4 linked regions of the Haloarchaeobius amylolyticus genome follow. The main gene of each other region encodes a partner of the protein of the gene in region 2 in a complex. Links are inferred from orthologs where the notes say so. Each region holds a gene or a part of one and is shown on either strand. Other genes may lie near its edges. The genes, in order: NOV86_RS12985, NOV86_RS01655, rpoB and NOV86_RS12980.

What was found.
Region 1: NOV86_RS01655 (region 2) and NOV86_RS12985 share a complex: the UniProt entries of both Methanocaldococcus jannaschii proteins name them as parts of the RNA polymerase complex. The link is inferred for Haloarchaeobius amylolyticus from one-to-one orthologs.
Region 3: NOV86_RS01655 (region 2) and rpoB share a complex: the UniProt entries of both Methanocaldococcus jannaschii proteins name them as parts of the RNA polymerase complex. The link is inferred for Haloarchaeobius amylolyticus from one-to-one orthologs.
Region 4: NOV86_RS01655 (region 2) and NOV86_RS12980 share a complex: the UniProt entries of both Methanocaldococcus jannaschii proteins name them as parts of the RNA polymerase complex. The link is inferred for Haloarchaeobius amylolyticus from one-to-one orthologs.

What each region holds. Positions count from the first base shown.
Region 1 is NZ_JANHDH010000002.1:110,064-112,954, forward strand. It holds NOV86_RS12985 (DNA-directed RNA polymerase subunit B''), read left to right. Parts: upstream 1-608; coding sequence 609-2,174; downstream 2,175-2,891. Other genes in the region: NOV86_RS12980 (DNA-directed RNA polymerase subunit H), read left to right, coding at 378-605; rpoB (DNA-directed RNA polymerase subunit B), read left to right, coding at 2,178-2,891. UniProt on the Methanocaldococcus jannaschii protein: DNA-dependent RNA polymerase (RNAP) catalyzes the transcription of DNA into RNA using the four ribonucleoside triphosphates as substrates. The Rpo2 subunit (Rpo2N and Rpo2C in this organism) is implicated in DNA promoter recognition and in nucleotide binding.
Region 2 is NZ_JANHDH010000001.1:316,098-319,518, forward strand. The notes cover bases 345-3,107. They hold NOV86_RS01655 (DNA-directed RNA polymerase subunit K), read left to right. Parts: upstream 345-1,514; coding sequence 1,515-1,700; downstream 1,701-3,107. Other genes in these bases: NOV86_RS01635 (50S ribosomal protein L18e), read left to right, coding at 345-482; NOV86_RS01640 (50S ribosomal protein L13), read left to right, coding at 479-919; NOV86_RS01645 (30S ribosomal protein S9), read left to right, coding at 913-1,308; NOV86_RS01650 (DNA-directed RNA polymerase subunit N), read left to right, coding at 1,321-1,515; eno (phosphopyruvate hydratase), read left to right, coding at 1,697-2,902. Outside these bases: more of NOV86_RS01635, read left to right, coding at 132-344; more of rpsB, read left to right, coding at 3,108-3,421. UniProt on the Methanocaldococcus jannaschii protein: DNA-dependent RNA polymerase (RNAP) catalyzes the transcription of DNA into RNA using the four ribonucleoside triphosphates as substrates.
Region 3 is NZ_JANHDH010000002.1:111,758-114,655, reverse strand. It holds rpoB (DNA-directed RNA polymerase subunit B), read right to left. Parts: upstream 2,416-2,898; coding sequence 586-2,415; downstream 1-585. Other genes in the region: NOV86_RS12985 (DNA-directed RNA polymerase subunit B''), read right to left, coding at 2,419-2,898; NOV86_RS12995 (DNA-directed RNA polymerase subunit A'), read right to left, coding at 1-584. UniProt on the Methanocaldococcus jannaschii protein: DNA-dependent RNA polymerase (RNAP) catalyzes the transcription of DNA into RNA using the four ribonucleoside triphosphates as substrates. The Rpo2 subunit (Rpo2N and Rpo2C in this organism) is implicated in DNA promoter recognition and in nucleotide binding.
Region 4 is NZ_JANHDH010000002.1:108,441-112,054, forward strand. What follows is about bases 659-3,614. They hold NOV86_RS12980 (DNA-directed RNA polymerase subunit H), read left to right. Parts: upstream 659-2,000; coding sequence 2,001-2,228; downstream 2,229-3,614. Other genes in these bases: NOV86_RS12965 (cold-shock protein), read right to left, coding at 712-906; NOV86_RS12970 (group I intron-associated PD-(D/E)XK endonuclease), read right to left, coding at 965-1,405; NOV86_RS12985 (DNA-directed RNA polymerase subunit B''), read left to right, coding at 2,232-3,614. Outside these bases: NOV86_RS12955 (bacterio-opsin activator domain-containing protein), read right to left, coding at 1-136. UniProt on the Methanocaldococcus jannaschii protein: DNA-dependent RNA polymerase (RNAP) catalyzes the transcription of DNA into RNA using the four ribonucleoside triphosphates as substrates.

The sequences.
Region 1 (2,891 bases), on a different replicon or contig from region 2:
GTCGAATAGTTCGCTTGAGAAAGCGCCCGAGGCGGGATTTGAACCCGCGTCACGACCGTGACAGGGTCGTATGATGGGCCACTACACCACCCGGGCTTCCTGCAACCACTCGTTTCGCAGTCGCAGTATTAAGGCTTTCCAATCGATGGGCGTGTGGTAGGGGAGGGCGTGGGGCAAACCATTTAGTACAGTAGTGCAATCGTGAGACTGTAACATCTATTCGCAACTGGGACACCTCGGTCCTGCGAACCCCCGTCGGGCTGACGGGAACCGATAGTGCTAAGTCTCGGACGACTTGGCAAGCGTTAAATGGGTCCCACTAATAGTGACCTGTAGTATCTCGTGACAGCAGCTTCTCCCTCTGGCCAGACACACCCATGGTAGACGTAAGCCAACATGAAATGGTTCCGGAGCACACCGTCCTCGACGAGGACGAACTCGAGGATGTGCTCACGGAGTACGACATCGATAGCACAGACCTGCCGAAGATCAAGCGCACGGATCCCGCGCTCCCCGACGACGCCGAGGTCGGCGACGTCATCAAGGTCGTCCGGGACTCGCGAACAACAGACGAGGCGGTCGTATACCGACTCGTGGTGGAGTGAACAATGGACCGATCAAAACGACGCGCGATTTCGAAGGAGTACTTCTCGAAGGACAGACTCGCAGAACACCACTTCCGTTCGTTCAACGCGTTCCTCATGCGGGGGATGCAGGAGGTCGTCGACGAGAAGGCGACCATCGAGACGGACATCGGCGACAAGGAAGGCGAGGAACCGGTGCACGTCGAGCTGGGCGACGTTCGCGTCGTGACCCCGCGTGTGCGCGAGGCCGACGGGTCCGAAGAACTGCTCTACCCGCAGGAGGCTCGCCTGCGCAACATCACCTACTCCGCGCCCGTGTTCATGGAGATGTCCATCGTGAAGGGCGAGGAGGGCGAGGAGCGCGTGGTCGACTCCACGGAGACGAAGGTGGGCCGGATGCCCATCATGGTCGGCTCCGAGAAGTGTAACATCGCGGGCTTCTCCGACGAGGAGCTCATCGAGATCGGCGAGGACCCCGCCGACCCCGGTGGCTACTTCATCGTCAACGGCTCCGAGCGCGTCCTGATGACGAGCGAGGACCTCGCCCCGAACAAGATCCTCGCGGAGTACGACACCAAGTACGGCGACGAGATCCAGGTCGCGAAGACGTTCAGTCAGCGCCGGGGGTACCGCGCGCTGGTGCTGACCGAGCGGAACCGCGAGGGCCTGCTCGAGGTCTCGTTCCCGTCGGTCTCTGGCAGCATCAACTTCGTGACGCTCGTGCGCGCACTCGGCCTCGAATCCGACGAGGAGATCGTCCACCGCGTCAGCGACGACCCCGAGGTCGTCAAGTACATGCTGGAGAACCTGGAAGCCGCGGAGGTCCAGTCCCAGGAGGAGGCCATCGAGAAACTGGGCAAGCGCGTCGCCTCCGGGCAGGGCAAGAACTACCAGCTCAAGCGCGCGAACTACGTCATCGACCGCTACCTCCTCCCGCACCTCCACGAGGACGGCGTCGAGGAGGAGGACGTGCGCATCAACAAGGCGTTCTACCTCTGCCGGATGGCCGAGGCGTGTTTCGAGCTCGCACTCCAGCGCCGCGACTCGGACGACAAGGACCACTACGCCAACAAGCGGCTGAAGGTCTCCGGCGACCTGATGAAGGACCTGTTCCGGACCGCGCTGAACAAACTGGCGCGTGACGTGAAGTACCAGCTCGAGCGCGCCAACATGCGCAACCGGCAGCTCTCCGTGAACACGGTCGTTCGTTCGGACGTGCTGACCGAGCGCCTGGAGCACCCCATCGCGACGGGGAACTGGGTGGGTGGCCGCTCCGGCGTCTCCCAGCTGGTCGACCGGACGGACTTCATGGGTGTGCTGTCGCACCTGCGCCGGCTGCGCTCGCCGCTCTCGCGGTCGCAGCCGCACTTCGAGGCACGCGACCTGCACGCGACCCAGTGGGGTCGCATCTGCCCCTCCGAGACCCCGGAGGGACCGAACTGTGGGCTGGTGAAGAACTTCGCCCAGGCCATGGAGCTGTCGCAGAACATCGAGGACGAACAGGCGCTCAAGCGCGAGCTCGCGTCGATGGGGGTACAGGGTATCCCCGGACTCGAGGGACAGGGTCAGGAGCAACCCGCGGACGACTAAACAATGGCAAGCCAACAGCGAGAAGCGAAAGTCTACGTCAACGGTAGTCTGGTCGGGACACACCCCGAACCACACGAGCTAGCAGAACAGATCCGAGAGGCACGACGACTGGGGGACGTCTCCGAGATGGTCAACGTCTCGGTCAAGGACCGTACCCGCGAGGTCATCATCAACGCCGACGCGGGGCGTGCCCGCCGCCCGCTGCTCGTCGTCGAGGACGGCGAGCCGCTCATCTCCGAAGAGGAGTTCCAGGCGGTCCAGAACGGCGAACTGGAGTTCGACGACCTCGTCGAGCACGGCTACGTCGAGTTCATCGACGCCGAGGAGGAGGAGGACATCTACGTCGCCGTCGACGAGGAGGACCTCAACGAGGACCACACGCACCTCGAGGTCGACCCGCAGCTCATCTTCGGTATCGGTGCGGGGATGATCCCGTACCCGGAACACAACGCGTCGCCCCGCATCACCATGGGTGCAGGGATGATCAAGCAGTCGCTGGGGCTGCCCGCGGCGAACTACCGTATCCGCCCGGACACGCGCCAGCACCTGCTGCACTACCCGCAGCTCTCGATGGTGAAGACCCAGACCACCGAGCAGATCGGCTACGACGACCGCCCGGCGGCCCAGAACTTCACCGTCGCGGTCATGTCCTACGAGGGCTTCAACATCGAGGACGCACTGGTCCTGAACGGCGGCTCGGTCGACCGCGCGCTCGCT
Region 2 (3,421 bases):
CCGCAAGGGTGCGAGCAGGGATAGCCAAGTCTGGCCAACGGCGCAGCGTTCAGGGCGCTGTCCCATAGGGGTCCGCAGGTTCAAATCCTGCTCCCTGCATCACTTCTCTCACAATTATCAGGAGGAAAGCAATGAGTAAGACGAACCCGAGGCTCGGCAGTCTCATCGCCGAGCTGAAGTCGGTGTCTCGTACAGAAGACGCTGACGTCTGGAGCGACGTCGCAGACCGACTCGAGAAACCACGGCGGACGCACGCCGAGGTCAATCTCGGTCAGATCGAGCGCTACGCACGCGAAGACGAGACGGTCATCGTCCCCGGCAAGGTGCTGGGGTCCGGTGCCATCCAGAAGTCCGTGACGGTTGCAGCCGTCGACTTCTCCTCGTCCGCGAAGACCAAGATCGAACAGGTCGGCGAGACGCTCGATCTCGAACAGGCAATCGAACAGAACCCCGAGGGCTCGAACGTCCGGGTGATCCGATGAGTCTCGCAGAATTCGACGCAGACGTCGTCGTGGACGCTCGCGACTGCATCATGGGTCGCGTCGCGTCCCAGGTCGCAGAGCGCGCGCTCGACGGCGAATCCATCGCCGTCGTGAACGCTGAGCAGGCCGTCATCACCGGCTCGGAGGACGACATCATGTCCGTCTACGAGAAGCGAGTGGACGTCGGCTCCGACCAGGGCCCGTACTACCCCAAGCGGCCGGACCGCATCTTCAAGCGGTCCATCCGCGGGATGCTCCCGTACAAGGAGACGTACGGTCGCGAGGCGTTCGAGAGCGTCCGCGTGTACGTGGGGAACCCCTACGAGGACGAGGACGCGGAGATCCTCGACGGCACGTCACTGGACCGCCTCTCGAACATCAAGTTCGTCCAGCTGGGCGACATCTCCGCCAAACTGGGTGCTAACGTCACATGGTAACCAACACGTCCGGAAAGAAGAAGACGGCCATCGCTCGCGCGACCGTCAAGGACGGCAAGGGTCGCGTTCGAATCAACTCCAAGCCCGTCGAACTCGTCGAGCCGGAGATCTCCCGGCTGAAGATGCTGGAGCCGTTCCGCATCGTCGACGACGTTCGTGACGACGTGGACGTGGACGTCCGCGTCTCCGGTGGTGGCATCAGCGGCCAGGCAGACGCCGTCCGCACCGCCATCGCCCGCGGCATCGTCCAGCACACCGGCGACGCCGAACTCCGCGACGCGTACATGGAGTTCGACCGCTCGCTGCTCGTCAACGACGTGCGCCAGTCCGAGCCCAAGAAGTGGGGCGGTCCCGGCGCCCGTGCCCGTTACCAGAAGTCCTACCGCTAAGGTGATCTGACCATGATGGTACCAGTCCGGTGTTTCACGTGCGGCAAGGTCGTCGGCGAGCACTGGGAGGAGTTCAAGGCGCGAACGCGCGAAGGCGACGAAGACCCACAGGAGGTGCTCGACGAGCTCGGCGTGGACCGGTACTGCTGCCGGCGCATGCTGGTCTCGCACAAGGACCTGGTCGACATCGTCTCCCCCTACCAGTGATGCCACGACAACGTTACAATCGGTACGAGAAGGCTCGCATCCTCGGCGCACGCGCGCTGCAGGTGTCGTACGGGGCGCCAGTCCTCATCGATACCGACCAGACGGAACCGATCCTCATCGCTGCCGAGGAGTACGACGCGAACGTGCTACCCTTTACGGTAAAGCGCGGTGATGACGATACATGACGCTCATCACGGACGTCAGACTGCGACGCGTACTGGACTCGCGGGGTAACCCGACCGTCGAGGCCGACGTGCTCACGGAGAGCGGTGGCTTCGGCCGTGCTGCTGCACCCTCGGGTGCCAGCACCGGCGAGTACGAGGCCATCGAGCTCCCGCCGGGCGAAGCCATCGCGAAGGCTCGCGAACACGCCGTCCCGCGGCTGGTGAACTCGGCCTACGCCGGGAACCAGCGCGAGGTCGACGCCGCGTTGCACGCTGCCGACGGCACCGAGGACTTCTCGGAGATCGGTGCGAACAGTGCGGTCGCCATCTCGATGGCGGCCGCGAAGGCCGGCGCCGACATGCTCGGCGCCCCGCTGTACCAGCACCTCGGCGGCGCGTTCCGTGGTGAGAACTTCCCGATTCCGCTCGGGAACGTCGTGGGTGGTGGCGAGCACGCCGCCGACGCGACACACATCCAGGAGTTCCTCTCCGCCCCCGTCGGCGCGCCGAGCGTCTCCGACGCCGTCTTCGCCAACGCGGCGGTCCACGGCGAGGTCGCGGACATCCTCGACGAGCGCGACGAACCCTGCGGCAAGGGCGACGAGGGTGCCTGGGCGCCGTCCATCGACGACGCCGAGGCCTTCGAGATCGTCGAGCAGGCGACGAGCGAGGTCGCAGACGAGTTCGGCTTCGAGATCGGCTTCGGCCTCGACATGGCCGGTGCCGAGCTGTACGACGCCGACGACGAGGTCTACCGCTACGGTGACGACGAGAAGACGACGGCCGAGCAGGTCGACTACGTCGCAGAGCTGGTCCAGGAGTACGACCTCGTCTACGTCGAGGACCCCCTCGACGAGAACGACTACGAGGCGTTCGCCGAGCTGACCGACCGCGTGGGCGACCAGACGCTCATCTGCGGGGACGACCTGTTCGTGACGAACACGGACCGTCTCCAGGACGGCATCGACCAGGGCGCCGCCAACAGCATCCTCATCAAGCCGAACCAGATCGGGACGCTGACCGACGCCTTCGACGCCGTCGAACTCGCGACCCGCAACGGGTACGACTCGGTCATCTCCCACCGCTCGGGCGAGACCGAGGACACGACCATCGCACACCTCGCCGTGGCGACCGACGCGCCGTTCATCAAGACGGGCGCGGTCGGCGGCGAGCGAACCGCCAAGCTCAACGAACTCATCCGAATCGCAGACGACGCACTATGACAGACCAAGAGCAAGAACAGGAAGGGCTCGACGCCTCCGACGTCGACGTGGACCCCGAACCCAGCGAGGGTGCCGGTCCCGCGGCCGACGCCGAGGACGCAGAGCCCGTCGAGGCAGAGGACGCCGAGGCCGAGGAGGCCGAGGCCGAAGAAGCAGAGCCGACACTCGACGAGGACGTCATGTCGGACGAGGAGGCCGACCTCCTCATCCCGGTCGAGGACTACCTCGGCGCCGGTGTCCACATCGGTACCCAGCAGAAGACCAAGGACATGGAGCGGTTCATCCACCGCGTCCGGACCGACGGTCTCTACGTGCTCGACGTGGGCAAGACGGACTCGCGCATCCGCACGGCCGCGGACTTCCTCGCGAACTACGACCCCGAGCAGATCCTCGTGACGAGCTCGCGCCAGTACGGTCGCTTCCCGGCGAAGAAGTTCGCCGACGCCATCGGCGCCCGCGCCCGTACCGGCCGGTTCATCCCGGGCACGCTGACGAACCCGAAGTACGACGGCTACATCG
Region 3 (2,898 bases), on a different replicon or contig from region 2:
TCGGCCTCGTCGTCGGGGTCGGGCTGCATCGCGGCGGCGATGCGCTGGGAGTACTCGCCGGTCAGCACCTGCTGGACCTCGTAGTACGTGGTCGGCTTCTCGTGCTGGATGTCGAACTGGATCTCGCCACAGTGCGGGCAGCGGTCCTTCTTGCGGGCCTGGCGGATGGCGGCCTTCGTCACGTCGTTGAGGTCGCCACCGAGGCGTCGCGTCTGGGTGAGCTGCTCGCGGAACTCCTCTTTCTCGTCCTCGGTCAGACAGAGGCGGGCACACTCGCGGCAGGTGCCACGCAGCAGGCGGCGGATGAGCTTCGTGAACCCGACGTGGATGACGGGTGCGGCCAGCTCGATGTGGCCGAAGTGTCCGTTACACGAACCGGAGTGCTTCCCGCACGTCTTGCACTCCAGGCCGGGGTCGATGACGCCCAGGCGCGGGTCCATCAGCCCCATGTCGATGGGGAAGCCGTCGTCGTCGTAGGTGTCCGCCGTGATGATCTTCGTGGCGGACATCTCTCGGTACTCCTCCGGGTCCATCAGTCCGAAGTTGATCTCGCCGATCTCCTTCGGTGTCTGTGAGCTTGCCATGTTAGACTGCGTCCTCCAGTTCCAGTCGCGGGGCGATACCGAGCGCCTTCATCTCGTCGAGGAGCAGTTTGAACGCGTAGGACATCTCGATCTCGTGGATGTCCGTCTCCTCGCCACAGTTCGGGCAGTAGACACGGCGCTGGTCGACGTTCTCGACCGCGCTCATGCCACACTGGCCACACACGTTGATGAACTCGCGGTCGGACTCGTCGAGGAGCCGTTCCTTGAGCGCCATCGCGGCACCGTGCCCGATGAGCACGTCACGCTCCATCTCACCGACGCGCAGGCCACCCTCGCGGGCACGACCCTCGGTCGGCTGGCGCGTGAGCACCTGCACCGGCCCGCGCGAGCGGGCGTGCAGTTTGTTCGAGACCATGTGGTAGAGCTTCTGGTAGAAGATGACCCCGACGAAGATCTCGGCCTCGATCTTCTCGCCGGTGACGCCGGAGTACATGATCTCCTTGCCCGAGGACTTGAAGCCGGCCTCCTCGAGCCCGCCGCGGATCTCCCACTCGTCCTCGCCGGTGAACGGCGTCCCGTCGACACGTCGGCCTTCGAGTGCGCCGACCTTGCCGCCGAGCATCTCCAGCACGTGGCCGACCGTCATGCGCGACGGCAGCGCGTGCGGGTTGACGATGAGGTCCGGGACGACACCCTCCTGCGTGAAGGGCATGTCCTCCTGGGGCGCGATGTGGCCGACGACACCCTTCTGGCCGTGTCGCGACGCGAACTTGTCCCCGAGTTCGGGGATACGCTGGTCGCGCACGGACACCTTCGAGAGCTTCGAGCCGTCCTCGCCCTCCATCAGGGTGACGGTGTCGACGACACCGGACTCGCCCGAGCGCATCGTGACGGAGGTCTCCCGGCGCTTCTGCGGCGAGAGGCCACCCATGTCGTCCGGCTCCTCGAGGAAGCGCGGCGGCGACGTCTTCCCGAGCAGCACGTCGTTCTCGCCGACGCGCGTCTCGGGGTTGACGAGGCCATCCTCGTCCAGGTGCGTGTACGCGTCCTCACCACGCGCACCGCGGACGTCCTGGCTCGGAATCTCGAAGCGGTCCTCCTGGCCACCCGGGTACCGGCGCTCCTCGCCCTCGTAGGTACGGAAGAAGTGCGAGCGAGCGAGCGCGCGGTCGACCGAGCCGCCGTTCAGGACCAGTGCGTCCTCGATGTTGAAGCCCTCGTAGGACATGACCGCGACGGTGAAGTTCTGGGCCGCCGGGCGGTCGTCGTAGCCGATCTGCTCGGTGGTCTGGGTCTTCACCATCGAGAGCTGCGGGTAGTGCAGCAGGTGCTGGCGCGTGTCCGGGCGGATACGGTAGTTCGCCGCGGGCAGCCCCAGCGACTGCTTGATCATCCCTGCACCCATGGTGATGCGGGGCGACGCGTTGTGTTCCGGGTACGGGATCATCCCCGCACCGATACCGAAGATGAGCTGCGGGTCGACCTCGAGGTGCGTGTGGTCCTCGTTGAGGTCCTCCTCGTCGACGGCGACGTAGATGTCCTCCTCCTCCTCGGCGTCGATGAACTCGACGTAGCCGTGCTCGACGAGGTCGTCGAACTCCAGTTCGCCGTTCTGGACCGCCTGGAACTCCTCTTCGGAGATGAGCGGCTCGCCGTCCTCGACGACGAGCAGCGGGCGGCGGGCACGCCCCGCGTCGGCGTTGATGATGACCTCGCGGGTACGGTCCTTGACCGAGACGTTGACCATCTCGGAGACGTCCCCCAGTCGTCGTGCCTCTCGGATCTGTTCTGCTAGCTCGTGTGGTTCGGGGTGTGTCCCGACCAGACTACCGTTGACGTAGACTTTCGCTTCTCGCTGTTGGCTTGCCATTGTTTAGTCGTCCGCGGGTTGCTCCTGACCCTGTCCCTCGAGTCCGGGGATACCCTGTACCCCCATCGACGCGAGCTCGCGCTTGAGCGCCTGTTCGTCCTCGATGTTCTGCGACAGCTCCATGGCCTGGGCGAAGTTCTTCACCAGCCCACAGTTCGGTCCCTCCGGGGTCTCGGAGGGGCAGATGCGACCCCACTGGGTCGCGTGCAGGTCGCGTGCCTCGAAGTGCGGCTGCGACCGCGAGAGCGGCGAGCGCAGCCGGCGCAGGTGCGACAGCACACCCATGAAGTCCGTCCGGTCGACCAGCTGGGAGACGCCGGAGCGGCCACCCACCCAGTTCCCCGTCGCGATGGGGTGCTCCAGGCGCTCGGTCAGCACGTCCGAACGAACGACCGTGTTCACGGAGAGCTGCCGGTTGCGCATGTTGGCGCGCTCGAGCTGGTACTTCACGTCACGCGCCAGTTTGTTCAGCGCGGTCCGGAA
Region 4 (3,614 bases), on a different replicon or contig from region 2:
CCAGCGCCGCGTTCTCCCGTTCGAGCATCGCCTTCGACACGTCCGCGAAGTCCGGGTCGTTGTCGACGAACAGTACGGTCACCCCGTCGGTCGTCGCGCCCCGTGGTTCGAACTGCCCGATCCCGTCCTGCGACATGCTACCGGATACGGGCGCAAGGTACTAAACGATTAGAGTCGCTGGAGTGTCGTTTCCCTCCCCTGCCGAGGGGCGGGTATTGATCGAGATGGCTGGAAAATACCGCGAATCGGCTGTTCTGGATACTGTCGGGAGAGCCAGACCTGGCACGGGCTGTGCTCGGATGGGTGATTCGCTCGAACAGGAGCGAGGCGGGATTTGAACCCTGTGCAGACGGTCCGGGCGTGCGGTCTCACCTTCGTTCGACCGTTCCGGGCTGCGACTGCTGGTGTTCAGATCCCTCTGTGAGGGCGTTCTCGCTCACGGAGACGAGCAGACGCTACGCGGTGCTCGTCGAGTAGTTCGCTTGAGAAAGCGCCCGAGGCGGGATTTGAACCCGCGTCACGACCGTGACAGGGTCGTATGATGGGCCACTACACCACCCGGGCTCCCTGCACTCATTGCTAACTGCCGGGTACTTTTATGCCTTTTCAATCGTCGGTCCTGTGTCCCGCGTTCTCACGGGTCCAGAACCGCGAGCCGCGAGGCTACGCGGGTCGGTCGTCGAAGAATGAAACTACGTCGGTCGTCGAGCCTTAGAGGCGGACGACGTTCGCAGCGCGCGGACCCTTCGGGGAGTCCTCGATTTCGAACTCTACTTCCTGCCCTTCCTCGAGATCCGGACCGCCAACGTCCTCCATGTGGAAGAAAACGTCCTCGTCCGCGTCCTCGGTGTCGATGAAGCCGTAACCGCCAGTGTCGTTGAAGAAATCAACCTTGCCTGTCGCCATTGCTTCTGAGACGAGAGGCCCCGGACGGATAAGCGTTCCTAGAGGACTGGTACCACGACTATCGGTCCCGGGAGGGTCGTCCCCCGAAGTACCGCTCCACGAGGAACTCTGACGCCCAGTTGACCCGCGACAGGGGAGCCTTCGGCTGTGGGTCGTCGACCCGGAGCCGCATCTCGCCATCTCCGGTCTCCGTGACCGGAACCCAGTACGCGTCCCCGGTCTCGCGTGAGTGGACGGCGTAGGCGTCGATCTGGTCGGCCGAGTACGGCACGTCGACCCGTCCATCCGACCCGACGGTCGAACTGTACAGGTTGAACCGGACCGTACCGTTCACCCAGCTCCCCGTCTTGCACTGGACCCGGTGGAGCCGGTCGCCATCGTCGACGATCAGGTCGTAGCGGTCGCTGTCCCCGAACGGGACCGATACCGACAGCCCGAGCCGCATCAACTCGGCGAGGACGAGCGCTTCGGTCTCGTCGCCCTTCCGTGAGGTGTTCACGTCGAGGCTTGCGCGTTATCGGGGAAGAACTCGGGGGCGAGACGTCTCCGACTCGATTGCTGCTCGTGGTCGTGAAATGGGAGGAGTGTCCGAGGCGGGATTTGAACCCTGTGCAGACGATCTGGCTCGCTTCGCTCGCCGGCTGCGACTGCTGGTGTTCGAATCCCTCTGTGGGGGTCTTCTCGCTCACGGAGACGAGCACACGCTACGCGGTACTCGTCGAATAGTTCGCTTGAGAAAGCGCCCGAGGCGGGATTTGAACCCGCGTCACGACCGTGACAGGGTCGTATGATGGGCCACTACACCACCCGGGCTTCCTGCAACCACTCGTTTCGCAGTCGCAGTATTAAGGCTTTCCAATCGATGGGCGTGTGGTAGGGGAGGGCGTGGGGCAAACCATTTAGTACAGTAGTGCAATCGTGAGACTGTAACATCTATTCGCAACTGGGACACCTCGGTCCTGCGAACCCCCGTCGGGCTGACGGGAACCGATAGTGCTAAGTCTCGGACGACTTGGCAAGCGTTAAATGGGTCCCACTAATAGTGACCTGTAGTATCTCGTGACAGCAGCTTCTCCCTCTGGCCAGACACACCCATGGTAGACGTAAGCCAACATGAAATGGTTCCGGAGCACACCGTCCTCGACGAGGACGAACTCGAGGATGTGCTCACGGAGTACGACATCGATAGCACAGACCTGCCGAAGATCAAGCGCACGGATCCCGCGCTCCCCGACGACGCCGAGGTCGGCGACGTCATCAAGGTCGTCCGGGACTCGCGAACAACAGACGAGGCGGTCGTATACCGACTCGTGGTGGAGTGAACAATGGACCGATCAAAACGACGCGCGATTTCGAAGGAGTACTTCTCGAAGGACAGACTCGCAGAACACCACTTCCGTTCGTTCAACGCGTTCCTCATGCGGGGGATGCAGGAGGTCGTCGACGAGAAGGCGACCATCGAGACGGACATCGGCGACAAGGAAGGCGAGGAACCGGTGCACGTCGAGCTGGGCGACGTTCGCGTCGTGACCCCGCGTGTGCGCGAGGCCGACGGGTCCGAAGAACTGCTCTACCCGCAGGAGGCTCGCCTGCGCAACATCACCTACTCCGCGCCCGTGTTCATGGAGATGTCCATCGTGAAGGGCGAGGAGGGCGAGGAGCGCGTGGTCGACTCCACGGAGACGAAGGTGGGCCGGATGCCCATCATGGTCGGCTCCGAGAAGTGTAACATCGCGGGCTTCTCCGACGAGGAGCTCATCGAGATCGGCGAGGACCCCGCCGACCCCGGTGGCTACTTCATCGTCAACGGCTCCGAGCGCGTCCTGATGACGAGCGAGGACCTCGCCCCGAACAAGATCCTCGCGGAGTACGACACCAAGTACGGCGACGAGATCCAGGTCGCGAAGACGTTCAGTCAGCGCCGGGGGTACCGCGCGCTGGTGCTGACCGAGCGGAACCGCGAGGGCCTGCTCGAGGTCTCGTTCCCGTCGGTCTCTGGCAGCATCAACTTCGTGACGCTCGTGCGCGCACTCGGCCTCGAATCCGACGAGGAGATCGTCCACCGCGTCAGCGACGACCCCGAGGTCGTCAAGTACATGCTGGAGAACCTGGAAGCCGCGGAGGTCCAGTCCCAGGAGGAGGCCATCGAGAAACTGGGCAAGCGCGTCGCCTCCGGGCAGGGCAAGAACTACCAGCTCAAGCGCGCGAACTACGTCATCGACCGCTACCTCCTCCCGCACCTCCACGAGGACGGCGTCGAGGAGGAGGACGTGCGCATCAACAAGGCGTTCTACCTCTGCCGGATGGCCGAGGCGTGTTTCGAGCTCGCACTCCAGCGCCGCGACTCGGACGACAAGGACCACTACGCCAACAAGCGGCTGAAGGTCTCCGGCGACCTGATGAAGGACCTGTTCCGGACCGCGCTGAACAAACTGGCGCGTGACGTGAAGTACCAGCTCGAGCGCGCCAACATGCGCAACCGGCAGCTCTCCGTGAACACGGTCGTTCGTTCGGACGTGCTGACCGAGCGCCTGGAGCACCCCATCGCGACGGGGAACTGGGTGGGTGGCCGCTCCGGCGTCTCCCAGCTGGTCGACCGGACGGACTTCATGGGTGTGCTGTCGCACCTGCGCCGGCTGCGCTCGCCGCTCTCGCGGTCGCAGCCGCACTTCGAGGCACGCGACCTGCACGCGACCCAGTGGGGTCGC